3 regions of the Pectobacterium sp. A5351 genome follow, and region 3 is predicted to be linked to each of the others. Evidence: predicted binding sites of a transcription regulator. Region 3 holds the regulator's gene; each other region holds the start of a gene.
What was found. The regulator LexA, encoded in region 3, represses DNA repair genes until DNA is damaged. The targets are predictions, from matches to a motif close to TNCTGTATGTACATACAGNA.
Positions count from the first base shown of each region.

Region 1: a site for LexA is predicted at 1,598-1,617, ahead of O1Q74_RS11840 (DNA translocase FtsK 4TM domain-containing protein). Genes of this name have one in related genera too.
Region 2: a site for LexA is predicted at 2,968-2,987, ahead of O1Q74_RS08785 (metal-dependent hydrolase). Genes of this name have one in related genera too.

Region 1 covers NZ_CP116477.1:2,529,676-2,535,353, forward strand. The annotation lists gene O1Q74_RS11840 (DNA translocase FtsK 4TM domain-containing protein) at 1-1,539, opposite strand, end outside; gene lrp (leucine-responsive transcriptional regulator Lrp) at 1,654-2,148, opposite strand; gene trxB (thioredoxin-disulfide reductase) at 2,734-3,696, shown strand; gene cydD (heme ABC transporter permease/ATP-binding protein CydD) at 3,934-5,678, shown strand, end outside.
Region 2 covers NZ_CP116477.1:1,844,594-1,850,271, forward strand. The annotation lists gene nadE (ammonia-dependent NAD(+) synthetase) at 1-123, opposite strand, end outside; gene osmE (osmotically-inducible lipoprotein OsmE) at 347-679, shown strand; gene O1Q74_RS08780 (L-cystine transporter) at 810-2,204, opposite strand; gene O1Q74_RS08785 (metal-dependent hydrolase) at 2,376-2,951, opposite strand; gene paeX (pectin acetylesterase PaeX) at 3,060-4,022, opposite strand; gene O1Q74_RS08795 (oligogalacturonate-specific porin KdgM family protein) at 4,375-5,109, opposite strand; gene O1Q74_RS08800 (ABC transporter substrate-binding protein) at 5,357-5,678, opposite strand, start outside.
Region 3 covers NZ_CP116477.1:552,245-557,922, reverse strand. The annotation lists gene O1Q74_RS02580 (LysR family transcriptional regulator) at 1-861, opposite strand, end outside; gene O1Q74_RS02575 (pirin family protein) at 974-1,672, shown strand; gene zur (zinc uptake transcriptional repressor Zur) at 1,779-2,288, shown strand; gene O1Q74_RS02565 (CsbD family protein) at 2,391-2,600, opposite strand; gene lexA (transcriptional repressor LexA) at 3,099-3,707, opposite strand; gene O1Q74_RS02555 (diacylglycerol kinase) at 3,818-4,183, opposite strand; gene plsB (glycerol-3-phosphate 1-O-acyltransferase PlsB) at 4,311-5,678, shown strand, end outside.

The sequences.
Region 1 (5,678 bases), 2.0 Mb from region 3:
GAGCTGCGCTTGCAGAAGCGCGTCTTCATCCTCTTCCTGTGACGGATATTCCTCACCGTAACGCTCGCGCTGCTGATTCAGGTACTCCTGCTGTAGCGCGACTTCCTGACGGGCAATCTCATCAGGTGTTTCTTCCTGATAGATGTCGTTCGTCAATTCCGTTTCCGCACTCTTATTCTGCGCCTGTAGCCTTGCTTGCTCTTCGGCCAGCCGCTGCGACGGCAGTTTGATTCCGTATGACGCCAATTCGCGACGAGTAGGAATACGCACCGGATTAGGGCGCGGCAGTTCCGGTCCAACGCCGCGTTTAATCTGCGGGTTGTCATCCTCATCGGCGCTGAACGCCGGCATAAAGGTATTGTTCGCGTTGAAATCTGCATCACGTGTAGGCAATGGCGCTTCAGCAAAGGGCTGAACCACTGGTGCTGTTACGATCGGCGGTACGGCACTCTCTCCGTAACTATTCCCGTAAGGTGCATACGCACTGCTATGAAGTTCAGGCGACGTCGCAATCTCTGGCATCGCTGCTGGCGTTTCAGGGATTTCAAACGAATACAGCGGCGGATTCAGCGATGATGTCTTATCGATCGTTGATGGGGCAACAGGTGGCACAATAGCAGACGATGCATCAGGCAACGCAGAATCAGACGCGGCCAGTTCAGGGAATGTTGACGCTTCTGCGGAGAAGCTCGCTGGTGTAGTGGTCGACGCATTTTCGGCTGAAGAGGATAGTGATGCTTCCATCTTATTGTCTGCCGCAATGTCGTTTGCTGCATCAGCCACAGAAGGCGCAGAAAACAGCACATCATCGTCATCGCGCGGTTGCGTTACCGCCTCGTCCGCCGCTTCATCGTGGCGCAAGTTAAGCACGTTGCGTTCATCTTCTTCACGGTCGTTTTCTTCGCGGTAGTCTTCATCGCGACGTGAACGGTTTGACATAAATGTCAGGCAGCCCAAGACACCGGCACCAATTTTTTCAGCGATCGTTAACCATGACCAACCGGTAAACAGCGTTAACCCAGCGCCCCACACGCACAGCAGAATCAACGTCGCGCCCATGCTGTTAAAACGCGGGATCATTGAGCTGCTCAACAGGCTTCCCAACACACCACCGGAAGCAAAATAGTAGAGATCGTCAATATTCAACGCAGCCAGACCACACGAGGTCAGGATCAGCGCCAATGTCCCAATCAGGCGAAGTGAAAAGGTAAAGTAGTCGATAGACTGGTGGTTATCACGCTGGCGGAAAGCAGCCCAGCACAGGGATAACATAATCGGCGGAATGGCATAGGCCAGCACACCAAAAATAAAGAACAGCGTATCCGCCAGCCATGCGCCTGCTACACCACCAAGGTTGTGAATCGGTTCGTGCCATGCCGTCTGTGACCAACTGGGATCGGAGGGGCTGAAACTGAGTAGTGCGACACTGAGATAAACCGCCAAAAGTGCCACAACGATTAAAATCGCTTCAAGCAAGCGACGTGTTCCACTGAGTTTTTTCAGGGTAACGTCTTTATCTTCTGTATATTCCTGGCTCAAGAGTCTCTCCAGGGGCCTGTAAGGTTTATGACAAAGCGCCGAGAAAACCCGGCGCTGGGACTGTATAAATTCACAGGAGTGTAGCTGAATTTATCGGGTTTTGCACCCACACGTTTATCGCGTCTTAATAACCAGACGGTTGCTTTGCTTCACTTCTTCCATCACCACATAAGTACGGGTGTCGTTTACGCCCGGCAAACGCAGCAGCGTTTCACCCAGGAGCTTACGGTAAGCAGACATATCCGGCACGCGCGTTTTCAACAGGTAGTCAAAATCACCAGAAACCAGATGACATTCCTGAATTTCTTCCAGCTTCTGCACCGCAGCATTAAACTGTTCAAACACATCAGGCGCGCCGCGGTTTAGCGTTATTTCAACAAAAACCAGCAGTGACGCATCCAGATAATGCGGGTTTAGCAGCGCTGTGTAGCCGTTAATGAACCCCTGTCTTTCCAGACGACGCACGCGTTCCAGACAAGGTGTTGGCGACAGCCCAACACGTTTGGACAGCTCGACATTGGAAATACGCCCATCTTTTTGCAATTCGTTCAGGATGTTACGATCAATACGATCGAGATCTTTTCCTGGCCGTTTTTTAGTGTCTACCATTATTATTGTCTCTCTTCACTTTTCCCTGCACCCGCTTACCCCGATAGACCTCATGTATCAGAGCTACCCTTAAAGAAGACACGCTGCCTATTTTGTATATCAACAGTCATCAACTTCTCGTTCTCGCCCCACGTATTGCTCACCCGCGAAAAAGACCATCACGTCATATCCGTGCCCCAAAGGCCGACTACCTGCGCAAAAACGAATAAAAAGCCGAGCTTTTAACTGTTCACATACAAAAAATTTCCTCTTACCCAGATGTTTTCGCAAATGCACAGCCGATTGTCAAAGCAAAACAACGAAAATCAGAAGAAACTGCCAGATTGGATAAGCCAGAGCCATTCGCCAAGGTGACTTCAATCATTTTACTTATGAATGTGGCTGATTTTTCAGCTATTTGTCGTCACCATCGTCATTAACGATTAAACAAATAGCCAGCAACTTTTCTGCATACTTTTTTTACTCCTGTAATTTCCTTACAATCATTCTCATTGTCCGTGGCAGAGACTGTTCGTAATAAGGCAGCGAATTTGTCGTAGAGGCCGTTAATATGAACATTATCCGCCGTCATGAAATGAGGAAAGCATGGGTACCGTTAAACATCACAAGTTATTGATTCTGGGTTCAGGCCCGGCTGGCTATACCGCCGCAGTTTATGCTGCACGAGCGAACTTACAGCCAGTATTAATTACTGGTATGGAAAAAGGCGGTCAGTTGACGACCACGACCGAAGTCGAAAACTGGCCGGGCGACGCCGATGATTTAACAGGCCCACTGTTAATGGAACGCATGCACGCGCATGCAACCAAGTTCAATACCGAAGTAATCTTCGATCATATTGAACGTGTTGATTTGCAGAACCGTCCCTTCCGTTTATTCGGTGATAGCGACGAATACACCTGTGACGCGCTGATCATCGCCACCGGCGCATCGGCTCGCTACCTTGGTCTGCCATCTGAAGACGCATTTAAAGGCAAGGGCGTTTCCGCCTGTGCAACCTGTGACGGGTTCTTCTACCGTAATCAGAAAGTTGCCGTGGTGGGTGGCGGGAATACCGCCGTCGAAGAAGCGCTGTACCTGTCTAACATCGCTGCGGAAGTGCATTTAATCCACCGCCGCGAGACGTTCCGTTCAGAGAAGATTCTGATCGACCGCCTGATGGACAAAGTCAAAAATGGCAACATCATCCTGCATACTAACCGCACGCTGGACGAAGTGCTGGGCGATGATATGGGTGTAACCGGAGTTCGTATCCGCGATACGCAAAGCGATGCAGCGGAAGAGCTGGAACTGGCTGGCGTGTTTATCGCCATCGGCCACAGCCCGAACACGGCCGTATTTGGCGGTCAACTGGAGCTGGAAAACGGCTACATTAAAGTGCAATCCGGTATTCACGGCAACGCGACACAAACCAGCATTCCTGGCGTTTTTGCCGCAGGCGACGTCATGGACCACATTTACCGTCAGGCCATTACCTCCGCGGGTACCGGCTGTATGGCGGCACTGGATGCAGAACGTTACCTGGACGGATTGACCGTCAGCAAGTAATTCGCTGTTAAGAACGGGGCGGCGACAGCCGTTCCGTTTTCTTCCCTCTGCTTTACCTCACGCAACACAAAAATTGATCGTCTCACCCATTTCCCCTCTCCTTTTCGTTTGCAGCGCGTCCTCGTCGCGGTAACATGGCATCATTCTGCCTGATAGAAGATAATTTTGTTAACTAACAGTTACATAAGAGTTATTTTCTGTTAAGTCCATTTCTGCAATATAACGAACTGGTGCCTGATGAAAAAAACCAGACAGCAAGAACTGACCGCCTGGCTGAAACAGCAGAGTAAGCTGGCGCAACGTTGGCTACGGATTTCACTGCTGCTTGGATTCCTGAGCGGCGCGTTAATCGTGGCACAAGCCTGGCTATTAGCTACGCTGCTTCATGCCCTGATCATTGAGCATGCCCCCCGAGAATCCCTGCTCTCCCCGTTTTTTCTACTAATCGCGACCTTCATTCTGCGTGCGCTCAACAGTGTGTTACGCGAGCACGTCGGTTTTCTGTGCGGACAAGCGGTTCGACAGCAAATTCGTAAGCTGGTACTGGACCGATTGCAACAGCTTGGTCCTGCCTGGGTACAGGGCAAACCCGCCGGTAGTTGGGCAACGATGATTCTTGAGCAGGTTGATGATATGCAGGATTATTACGCCCGCTACCTGCCACAAATGTATCTTGCCGCGCTGATTCCGTTACTTATCTTAATCACGATCTTCCCGCTCAACTGGGCTGCTGGCTTGATTCTGTTTTTGACTGCCCCGCTCATCCCGCTTTTTATGGCGCTGGTCGGCATGGGCGCGGCGGATGCCAACCGACGCAATTTTCTGGCGCTGGCACGCCTGAGCGGACATTTCCTCGATCGCCTGCGCGGAATGGAGACGCTACGCCTGTTTCATCGTGGCCAGGCTGAAACCGAACAAATCCGCCACGCTTCCGAAGATTTCCGTAGCCGCACGATGGAAGTGCTGCGCATGGCGTTTCTTTCCTCGGGCGTACTGGAGTTTTTTGCCTCCATTTCGATCGCCGTTGTCGCCGTCTATTTCGGTTTCTCTTATCTTGGGGAACTGGACTTCGGCCATTACGGAATGGGGGTAACGCTCTTTGCTGGTTTTCTCGTGCTAATTCTGGCACCGGAGTTTTTTCAGCCCCTACGCGATCTGGGCACCTTCTATCATGCCAAAGCCCAAGCTATCGGCGCAGCAGAATCACTGGTGACCTTTTTAGCCGAGGAAGGAGAAACGGTGGGCTTTGGCACCCAAGTATTCAGCAGCAATACTGCCATTGCCATTCGGGCGGAAGAGCTGGTTGTCCTCGCGCCGAATGGCACACCGCTAACTCAACCGTTGACGTTCGATATTCACGCAGGCGAGCGTATCGCGCTAGTCGGCCTCAGCGGCGCAGGAAAAAGTTCGCTGCTTAATGCGCTGCTGGGGTTCCTGCCCTATCGCGGATCACTGACCGTTAACAGTCAGGCTTTAAACACGCTAACCCCTGAATCATGGCGTAAACAACTGAGCTGGGTTGGGCAAAATCCCCATTTACCGGAGCAAACGCTGCGCAGCAATATTCTGCTGGGCAACCCGCGGGCCAGTATTGTGGAGTTACAGCAGGCGATTGAGCGTGCCTATGTGCAGGAGTTTTTACCACAGCTTCCACAAGGGCTGGAAACCACGATCGGTGACAGCGCGGCGCGCTTATCCGTCGGGCAGGCACAGCGCGTCGCCGTTGCCCGCGCGCTGATCCATCCTTGCCACTTATTGCTGTTGGATGAACCTTCAGCCAGTCTCGATGCCCATAGCGAAGAGCTGGTCATGACGGCGTTGAACGAAGCCGCACGCCACCAGACCACACTGCTGGTCACGCACCAGCTCACGGATATCACCGAGTATGACGCGATTTGGGTCATGGACAGCGGTCAGTTAGTCCAACGGGGTAATTATCAAACACTCCGCGCCGAAGCTGGCCCCTTCGCGGCGCTGCTGGC
Region 2 (5,678 bases), 1.3 Mb from region 3:
CGTAACAAACGGATGAGCGTTCAGATAATTCTTTAAAAAATCAACGCTAACACGGACTTCCTGTGCTGGATCGATGCTGCTTTTCACTCCCAACGCAGTGATAATGTCGTTTTGTAATGACATGTCATCCCCTCCTGAACTTATTGATACTGCAAAAGAATTATTACGATTGCCTGAGTGTAAAACGAATTGGTGTGAAGAAAAAGAACAAGCTGTCAGGTAATCATTTTCCCTATAGATGACCGGTTTTGGCTATCGACCAATAGGTTACATAAGCGCGCTATGATTTGAAAAAGTGGTCGCCGCCGACTAGCCTTAGAGTGAACTATAATAATGAGGTGATGATATGAAGAATAACAGATTACTGGTATGTATTGCGGCAGCAGGTGCCGTCCTGCTGGCGGGATGTTCGGCTTATAACAAGGCAGAAAGTTATGTCAATGAGCCCGTGGTGAAAGATGTGAAAGTGGGAATGACGAAGCAGCAGGTTCACCAAATTGCCGGGAGTGGCGGTACCGAAAAACGTCTGGTGAATGCCAAAGGAACCTGTAGTGATTATCTGCTGAAAAACCGCGATGGCACCGCGCAGAACTATTTTGTGAGCTACAACGACACGGGCCATGTTCTCAATAAAGGCTTCCAGAGCTGCCAGGCTTACGACACTAACCCGCAGCGTTAAGTCACCTGACAGCACGATATCGTCATAAAAAAACGTAGGGAACGTTTTTCAACGTTGTGTAGCAACGGCCCGTCATAAAAAAACGCCGACAGCATCAGCCGTCGGCGTTTTTTTGCATGGCAAACGTGGCTTAGTGATGTGTCAGCTCAGCGTCATCCTGCGCGTTGAAAACCGTTTTATCCGTCTGCTTCATCAACTGGCTGGTGACGGTACCGGCCGTCATCGAACCGCTGACGTTAAGCGCCGTACGGCCCATATCGATAAGCGGCTCAATGGAAATCAGCAGCGCAACGAGGGTCACCGGCAGCCCCATTGCAGGCAGGACGATTAACGCGGCAAAGGTTGCGCCGCCGCCCACACCGGCTACGCCGGCAGAACTGATGGTGACGATACCGACCAGCGTCGCGATCCAGACGGGATCCAACGGGTTAATGCCGACCGTTGGGGCGACCATGACGGCCAACATGGCTGGGTAAAGCCCCGCACAGCCGTTCTGACCGATGGTTGTACCGAAAGACGCGGCAAAGCTGGCGATAGATTGCGGCACGCCAATACGGCGCGTTTGTGCCTCAATGCTGAGTGGGATTGTCGCCGCGCTGGAACGGCTGGTAAACGCGAACGTCAGCACTGGCCAGACTTTGCGGTAAAAATGTGCTGGATTGATGCCAGTGAAAGACAGAATTAGTGCATGGACCCCGAACATAATCGCCAGCCCCAGATAGGAGGCGACAACAAAGCTGCCCAGCTTGAGGATGTCTTGCAGGTTAGAACTGGCGACCATTTTGGTCATTAACGCCATGACGCCGTAAGGGGTCAATTTCATCACCAGACGAACGAGTTTCATCACCCAGGATTGCAGCGTGTCAATGGCGGTTAACACACGTTCGCCTTTCACCGCGTCATCTTTCAGCAGTTGCAGAGCCGCAACGCCCAGAAACGCCGCGAAGACGACGATGCTGATGATGGATGTCGGGTTTGCGCCGGTCAGCTCAGCAAACGGGTTTTTAGGAATGAATGACAGGATAAGCTGAGGCACGTTAAGGTCTGCAACTTTACCCGCATAGTTGTTTTCAATCGCCGTTAATCGCGCGGTTTCCTGCGCCCCTTGCACCAGCCCGGTAGCCGTCAGGCCAAACAGGTTAGTCACAAAGACGCCGACCAGCGCAGAAATCAGCGTGGTGAGCAATAGGGTGGAAAGGGTTAATAGACTGATTTTCCCTAATGACGACGCATTATGCAGCTTGGCAACGGAATTCAGGATGGAGATAAAGACCAGCGGCATGACGATCATCTGTAACAGCTGCACATAGCCATTACCGACGATATTAAACCATGAGATGGATTGCTTAATGATCGGGTTGTCGCCGCCATAAATCAGATGCAGCGCCAGGCCAAATAACACCCCGACAACCAAACCCAGCAACACTTTCTTTGCCAGACTCCAGGAGGCGTTACGGCTGGCGTAACCAAGCCCGAGTAGTAATACGACAAATAGCAGAATATTTATGAGTAGCGGAAAATTCATCCGGCTTTGCTCCCTATCAGTGAATCGCGCCACATTGCCCGCAACCCAGCGCAGCAGCGTAAGTCGGTGGAGGCAGTGTGATTTTTTGCGATAAAAAATAACAAACGCGCACAGGATAACAGGTCTTTTGCCATCATGTTATAGAGATATGTCTGACGGTAAGTAACGCCGTTATTTCACGTATTGCAAGAGGTACGTTTGCGTCGACTGCAAAAAACGAAATGACTGCTCGTAGGTGCAGCAATTCAAATTCTTCTGCGGCTGATACAGTGAAAAACCGATACAGGCAATACACAGGAAGCGTTCCAGTTGATTGCCTTTTTGGCTGTTTAAGAGCGGTAAACGGAAACGCCAGCGGCAGGGCCAAAGCAGGGGAACGCCGGAGGGGGTCAGCATATCGGCAAGGATGTGGCTCAGATAACCGACGATCATGGCATGGTAGGCATCCGTCGGGATCGGCCAATCTGGCGGTAGGCGCGTCTGGATAAAGAAAATACCGGCGGCGATGGCAAGGAGGCTGTGGGTAAATCCACGATGACCAAAGAGGCGGGCAATAGGCGAAGAAAGCCACTTCAGGCGCTGCCCGAGGACGGATTTGGGGTGATCGATATCGGGCAGTAGCGCGGTAAGGAGTGCTCCGGGAATAATGTGCCACCAGTCTCCGGTAGCCAGCGCTGGCGATAGCTCAACTTTTTTAGCCAGAATCGCGCAGGCAACAGAAAACAGCAGGTGTCCTTCCGCAGTCATGAAACGTCTCAAATAAAACTGTTATTTTATACAGTATAAGAGATTATTCCTGCCTGCGGAAGCGGTGACGGCGTAACGATTTATTTCGGCTAGGGTGTGTGACGCCTTTTATGGCGCGGCTTTCGGCTGTTCGTTGTTTACCGGTAAAACACGTAGCCAGTTGTCCAGCAGTTGAGGCCAGGCAGCGGCAGGCAGCCCTTTGGTACCGCGCAGGCCGAAACCGTGTTTACCTTTCTCAAAGAGATGCATTTCAACCGGAATTTGTTTTGCCCGCAGTGCGCTGAACATTACCAGACTGTTATCAACCGATACCGAAGGGTCATCAACCGCATGCACCAGAAATGTAGGGGGCGTTTGTGCGGTAACCTGTTTCTCTGGAGAGTAACGTAGCACCTGCGCTTCCGTCGGCTGTTCGCCGATTAACTGTTTGCGCGAGCCTGCATGCGCAATATCCGCCTGCATCGAAATCACGGGGTACATCAGCACCATGAAATCAGGACGTGCACTTACGCTATCAATGGCATCGGTCGCGGGGTAAACGGACTGCGCAAATCGGGTTCCGAGGCTGGCAGCAACATGACCACCTGCGGAAAACCCCATAATACCGATGCGCTGTGGGTTAATGTGCCATTTCTCAGCGTTGGCTCTCAGGGTTCTTATAGCACGCTGTGCATCGGCCAATGGAGCATCAGCGCCTTCTTTATGGCCTTCACCGGGCATACGGTAGGTCATCACAAAAAGCGTGTATCCCTGCTGATTAAAGAAAGGGGCCAGATCGCTGCCTTCCTTATCCAACACCACGCGCTGGTAAGATCCGCCGGGCGTAATGAGCAATGCCATGCCATTAGGCTTCTCTGCTGGATAAACGGTAATTTCGGGGCTGCGAATACCGGTTGCTGCCCGATCGGGAAGAGAGGGATCTTTGCTTCGTTCGACCAGTTGCGGCTGTGCCGTTGAAGAAGAGGCACCCGGCGCTTCGCCGTGTGGCCAGATAGGAAAAACAGGTTGGGCGTAACTGAATCCATTTACAGACATCATAATGGCCCCGACAAGCAGAGAACGAACAATCATGATAGATCACCTGACAAAGGGAAGGAGGGGGGAAATCGTTGGGCGATGGTAAAAAAATAGGGTAGCCATCACATCGGAGAAAAAATGACCACCCTGAACCGCAAATTTTAATAAAGAAATAACATTCATACACGAAGAGGGTAAATCAGACACAGCCATTCCAACAGCTAAAACGCATGTAGCTAAACCGCAGCTAACGACACTACATGTAACAATGAAACGTAACTAACTTGCTAAACCTACGACGGACATAATAAAGAGATGTTAATGATAAAAATAAAACAGGTGAATCCATTAACACTAACATCCCTTTTGCTAACTCATAACGCTTATTTAAATAATAAGGCCGTTATTAGAAGCTGTATTGCACACCAACACGGTAACGAGTTTGACGGTGGTCAGTGGTGCCGCCAGATTCTGCAACGTTACCGACTGCCATATAAGGTTTCCAGTTTTTATCCAGTTTATAGGACAATTTCACATCATGGTCGAAATTGTATGTTTCATTGTCGTATTGATAGGCGAAAGCTCTATTTACTTTCTTATAATCCAGTTCGTAATCAACCTGGAAGTCTTTCAGGAATTTATAGCTAACAACGGCGGTTAAGTTATATCCGTTTTCTGAAGTGTTTCTGCCACCAATGCTGCCACTGTTGCGTTTGTAATATGGGCGATAGCGTAATGAAGTAGACAGATCGTCAGTGATATTGACTTTACCGCGTAAATAAGGGCGGTAGTTGTTAGAGGTAGAGCTTGAATCTAAAGAGAAACCTGGTTCCAGAGAAAAGGTTTTATTGAAGTTGTAAACATAGCTGGCAACCACTTCAGTGCCATTACTAACCGTCTCATGGTACGGTTTATTTGGGGTTATGCGGTTTCCAACCGTATTATTGTTTGGTTCGCCATTTTTCCATTTTGCTTCGACTGAAAGTCCGAATCCATTAGCAAAACGGTGAGACATTGAAATACGGTCTTTATGGTCGTTTTTGGCAGTGTCTTGCATTTCATGACGATAATCAATTGTCACAGCCATTGCATTTACACTAATTAATGACGTAACAGCCAGAGCGAGTAATTTAAATTTCATTGTTATATTCCCTATTGGTTAGGATATTGCTTAATAAAAACGCGCATTATGCTTTTTGGGACAAGTTCTATTTTATTTATTATTAAGCTGCGTTCTGTGATCGAGATCGTCTTGAGTAACAAAAAGTAAAATGGGGTTTCAAATTGTGAGGGAGATCGAATTGAATATAGCGGTTGTTTTAATTTAAATGAAAAATCCCTGCCGTCAGTACGGCAGGGATGAATTACAGGGTAAATCGGGTATTACATTATTTCATTGCGCGTTTCAGAATACGCTCAGATTGACGCTGGAAGTATTTCGCTGCGTCTTCCACAGATTTCTGGCCGTAATCGATAGACTGGATGGTATCACCAAACAGAGAAACGATTTGCGGATCGTCGAAATATGGAGAAACGGCAACGTCATGTGGCAGAGACAGCGCCAGTTTCAACCCGGCAACTGCTGGAGCATCGTCTTTGATGACACCATCAGCAGTCAGCTGAGCAACAGCCGCTTTACTCAATGGAACACCACGTTCCAGACCCAGAGCCTGAGCACCTTCTTTGCTGTTCAGCAGGAAGTTGATCAAC
Region 3 (5,678 bases):
GAACCAGGATTTCGCCTCGCCCATGCTGTCTCGCCGCCACGCCATAATGATCTGGCTTTCCATCTGATGCTCCGGCCCAATCACCAGTAAACGCCCTTCGGCAATATCTTGCGCGACCATCGGATAAGGCATGGTCGCGACACCTAATCCCGCCAGCAGCGCACGTCGCTTATCATCCAGCGAGCTCACCGTCAGACGCTGCTGTTTATCCAACAGTTGCACGGTCAGCACCGGGCGTTCGCGTGCGGTATCCGCCACCGCAATCCCGCGATATTTCACCCGAGTGGCATCCGACAACGGCTCAGGTTCTTGATGAATGGGGTGTTCAGGGCTGGCAACATACACGTTATTCATCGTGTACAGCTTGCGGGTATTCATTTCTGAAGACGCGCGAAAATGCATGTCCGGCGCAATCACGATGTCGGCACGCCCTTGCTCAAGACGTTCCCACGCCCCTGCCAGCACTTCTGTCAGAATCGATACTTGCGTATTTGCTTTAAGCGCCAGCTTATCGATTAATGGGAAAAGCCGCTGAGTCGGAATAAGCGCTTCCGTCACAATCGTCAGGTGCGTTTCCCAGCCGCGCGCCAGTGCTTCCGCATCCGTCGTGAGCTTATCCGCAGCTTCCAGCAGGATACGTCCGCGTTCCAGCAGCATGCGCCCGACATTCGTGAATTTAGTACGATGGCCAGAACGATCGAACAACACCACATCTAACTCTTCTTCCAGTTTCTGCATGGTATAGCTCAACGCCGAAGGCACCCTACCCAGTTCGTCTGCCGCAGCGGCAAAGCTGCCACGACGATCGATCGCATCCATCACCCTCAAGGCTTCCAGCGTCAATGCTCGTTCTTTCGCCATCTTGATACTCATTCAGGAATTTTGAATATACCCACCAGATTAACTAGCTAACAATCCAACGTCCACACAATTACTATCGGTTTAATAAATAATTATCTGGGGGATAAAAATTATGATCACACGAAGAGCAGCGGGGCAATGCGGCCAGGCCGACTATGGCTGGTTGCAGGCACGCTACACCTTCTCTTTTGGTCACTATTTTGATCCACAATTGCTGGGCTACGCTTCTCTGCGTGTGCTCAATCAGGAAGTATTAGCGCCGGGGGCATCATTCCAGCCACGAACCTACCCACGGGTTGATATTCTGAACATTATTCTTCAGGGCGAAGCTGAATACCGCGACAGCAATGGCCGCCACATTCAGGCCAAAGCTGGCGATGTTCTGTTGCTCGCGACTCAGCCGAACGTCAGCTATAGCGAACATAATACCAACGCCAGTAAGCCACTGACGCGTCTGCAATTGTGGCTTAACGCCTGCCAGACCCGAGAGAACAGTCCGTTACAGCGTATGGAATTAGATTCATCAAGCCATACTCTGCTTGCCTCGCCAGAAGGTGAACAGACCAGTCTGCAACTGCGCCAGCAGGTTTGGATCCATCATGTCGATCTCCAGCAGAATGAGCAAAGCACAATCGCGCTACAGGGCAATCAGGCATACCTCCAACTGATCCACGGTTCAATGGCGGTAAAAGGCAATCAGAACAGTGAAACACTACACTGCGGCGACGGCGCCTTTATTAAGGAAGAAACAGCGTTGACGCTACAAGCAGAAACACCGTTGCGGGCGTTGCTCATCGATCTGGTCGTGTAGTCCCCCTGTTCGTTGTTTTCGCAGAAAAACGCCGCCAGTTCGGCGTTTTTCTTCAGTCGTGGTAAGATATCCGTCTTGTTCCTCAATGCGTCAGGGTGATATGACAATGGATTCAACCAAACAGGACAAACTTCTTGCCCAGGCTGAACAGATTTGTCAGCAGCGCGCTGTGCGTCTCACGCCGCAGCGGTTAGAGGTTTTACGTCTAATGGCGCAGCAGTCCGGCGCTATCAGCGCTTATGACCTGCTGGATCTGCTGCGAGTGTCCGAACCTCAGGCCAAACCGCCGACCGTCTATCGCGCACTGGATTTTCTGCTGGAACAAGGCTTCATTCATCGAGTTGAGTCAAACAACAGCTACGTGCTGTGCCACCATATCGAAGACCACAGCCATACGTCAGCCCTGTTCATCTGCGATCGCTGCGGGCAGGTCACGGAACGTCAAACCGAAGGTGTGGAAGAAACACTACGTAGCCTGGCACAGCAGTCAGGATTTACGCTACGTCACAGCGTAGTGGAAGCTCACGGGCTGTGTGGCGGCTGTCAGGAAGTGGCATCGTGCAAGCAGCCGGATCATTGCGATCACGACCATACGGTTCCGATTAAAAAGCGTTAATGCTCATTGATGGAAGCTCCCGCATGACAGGGGTTTTCTCAGCACAAAAAAACGATAGCCCTGAGGGCCATCGTCCTTTTCTACGGAGAAGCATCACATTCACTACCAATGATATTTGTGGTGCGTTTCCCAGTGCTTCACTTCTTTCTCTGCCGCTTCTTTTGCGTACCCGTAACGCTCCTGAATTCTCCCTACCAGTTGGCCACGTTTACCTTCGATGACCGTCAGGTCGTCATCCGTTAATTTGCCCCATTGCTCTTTTGCTTTACCTTTAAACTGTTTCCAGTTACCGCTGGCTTGGTCTTTATTCATAAGAATCTCCGTACCTTAGGTGTATTGCGCATAAATAAATCATGACTACAGACGCAGGCGTCAGTGTCAGATAAATCGGTCTATGCAGTAAGCAGCGTCATCATGGTGTGAACCATCACAGCGTTCTTCGCCACTGTCTCCCTTGATTGCCGGGCTAACCTAAATGTGATGGCTGATGATCAATCACCAAACGACCAAAAAAAAGATTAAAATGCTTACCTTGATAAAAATTATAGCTGAATACTTCACTTAAAATTGGAAACAAGGAATCTGTAGCTGGATAAGGTGTTAAGAAAGAGAAAATCACCGCAAAAGCAGTGAAAAAACAGGTGGTAAGGGGAATCGCAAAAAACACACGCTAAATGTAACGAAATATATACACATAGCAGATTAACACGCGGGGCAACCCACACATAAAGTGACTAGCCCATGAAGCGATTAACACAAAGAGGGTGATGCACTGACTCAGATAGACGAGTAGTGCATCTCTGTGAACCGTTAGCTCCAGTCGCTGTTACGAATGACGCCAACCGCTAAGCCTTCTATCGAAAAACTTTGCTCACGCAGGTCGACCACAATAGGGGAAAACTCTTCGTTTTCCGCGAGAAGATACACCGTATTACCCTGCTTTTTCAGGCGCTTCACCGTCACTTCATCATCAATACGTGCGACGACAATCTGACCATTGCGGACATCTTCTGTTTTATGCACGGCCAGTAGATCACCATCCATAATACCGATATCTTTCATCGACATACCGCTCACCCGCAGCAAAAAATCAGCGCTGGGTTTGAACATCGCAGGGTCAACCTGATAGCGACATTCGATATGTTCCTGCGCCAGCAGCGGTTCACCTGCGGCCACACGACCAACCAGAGGAATACCTGTCTCTTCTTCCATCAGCAGACGAATACCACGAGACGCGCCCGATACAATTTCAATCACACCTTTACGGGCCAGCGCTTTCAGATGTTCTTCAGCTGCATTGGGAGAGCGAAACCCTAGTTGTTGAGCAATTTCCGCCCGCGTTGGCGGCATTCCGGTTTGCGCAATATGATCGCGGATCAGGTCATAAACCTGCTGCTGCCTTGCTGTTAATACTTTCATTCCGCCCCCTGGTTGTTTATACAGTCTTGCTGTGAGTATATACAGGTAAGCCACAATTGGGAATGGAGATATCGGCAAAGCCTCTGACTTTTATTCATTTATGCGTACCGTCAGGCAAAATGTTGCCAGAGGATGCTGCCCCACACGACAGCCGCTAACGCGATGGCAACAAAAACAGCCGCCGAGCCGATATCTTTTGCCCTTCCGGATAATTCGTGATGCTCAGGGCCAATACGATCGACAACCGCTTCAATCGCACTGTTAGCCAACTCAAAAAGCATAATCAATACGGCAGACCCGATCAGCAGCAGTTTTTCAACCAGCGTAACCGGCAGCAAACACGCGATAATCACGCCGACAATTGTCAGTATGGTTTCCTGACGAAACGCTGCCTCATGATGCCACGCCTGCTTTAGCCCCTTAAGGGAATAACCGGTCGCCTTAATAATCCGGGTCATCCCCGTTGCTTTATTCATTTATCCTCCATTCTTTACGTAAAATAGTTCGCATTTTAACGCGCTCATGTTGTCTCATCACCACAGATCTCCGGCGCAGTTTCTGGTATCCTTGCGGCGCATTGCTAACAAGAGGCTCCAAGTTGTTATGTCAGGTTGGCGTAAAATTTACTATAAATTATTGAATCTCCCACTGAAACTGCTGGTTAAAAGCAAAGTTATTCCCGCAGATCCCGTGGTCGAGCTGGGGTTAGATCCCTCACGTCCTATACTCTATGTTCTGCCTTATAACTCTCAGGCGGATCTCTTGACGCTACGTGCGAAATGCCTGGCATTGGGGCTACCCGATCCTTCGCTATCGTTCGAATTCAATGGCGTCGAACTTCCTAGCCACGTCTTTATTAATGACGGGCCGCGCGTCTTCCGCTATTACGTTCCCAAGCAGAAATCCGTCAAGCTGTTCCACGACTATCTGGACTTGCATCGTGCCAATCCAGATTTAGACGTACAGATGGTGCCGGTTTCCGTGATGTTTGGACGTTCTCCGGGTCGGGAAGGCCATTCTCAGGCCACACCGCACCTGCGGCTGCTCAACGGCATTGAGAAATTCTTCGCCGTCCTGTGGTTAGGACGAGACAGCTTTGTCCGTTTCTCTAGCCCGGTGTCGCTGCGCTATATGGCAACCGAGCATGGCACAGACAAAACCATAGCCCACAAACTGGCACGTGTCGCGCGTATGCACTTCTCCCGCCAGCGTTTGGCGGCAGTTGGCCCGCGTTTGCCGGTACGTCAGGAACTGTTTAATAAGCTGCTGGATTCCAAAGCGATCAAGAAAGCCGTGGACGATGAGGCGCGCAGTAAGAAGATTTCTACTGAGAAAGCGCAGCAGAACGCGATTGCGCTGATGGAAGAAATCGCCGCCGACTTCTCCTACGAAGCCGTGCGTCTGTCAGATCGCGTCTTAAGCTGGACGTGGAACCGCCTTTATCAAGGGATCAACGTCCATAACGCCGAACGCGTTCGCCAGTTGGCACAGGATGGTCACGGTATCGTCTATGTGCCCTGTCACCGCAGCCATATGGACTATCTGCTGCTGTCCTACGTTCTGTACCATCAGGGCTTAGTACCGCCGCACATCGCCGCGGGCATCAATCTGAATTTCTGGCCAGCGGGGCCGATCTTCCGCCGTCTTGGCGCTTTCTTCATTCGCCGTACCTTCAAGGGCAACAAGCTGTACTCCACGATTTTCCGTGAGTATCTGGGTGAACTGTTTGCCCGCGGCTATTCGGTGGAATACTTCATGGAAGGTGGACGTTCGCGCACCGGTCGTCTGTTGGAGCCCAAAACCGGTACGCTGGCTATGACCATTCAGGCCATGCTCAGAGGCGGTACGCGCCCTATCACGCTGGTGCCGATTTATGTCGGTTACGAGCATGTGATGGAAGTCGGCACCTATGCGAAAGAGCTGCGCGGCGCGGTGAAGGAAAAAGAAGGCTTTATGCAGATGGTGCGCGGT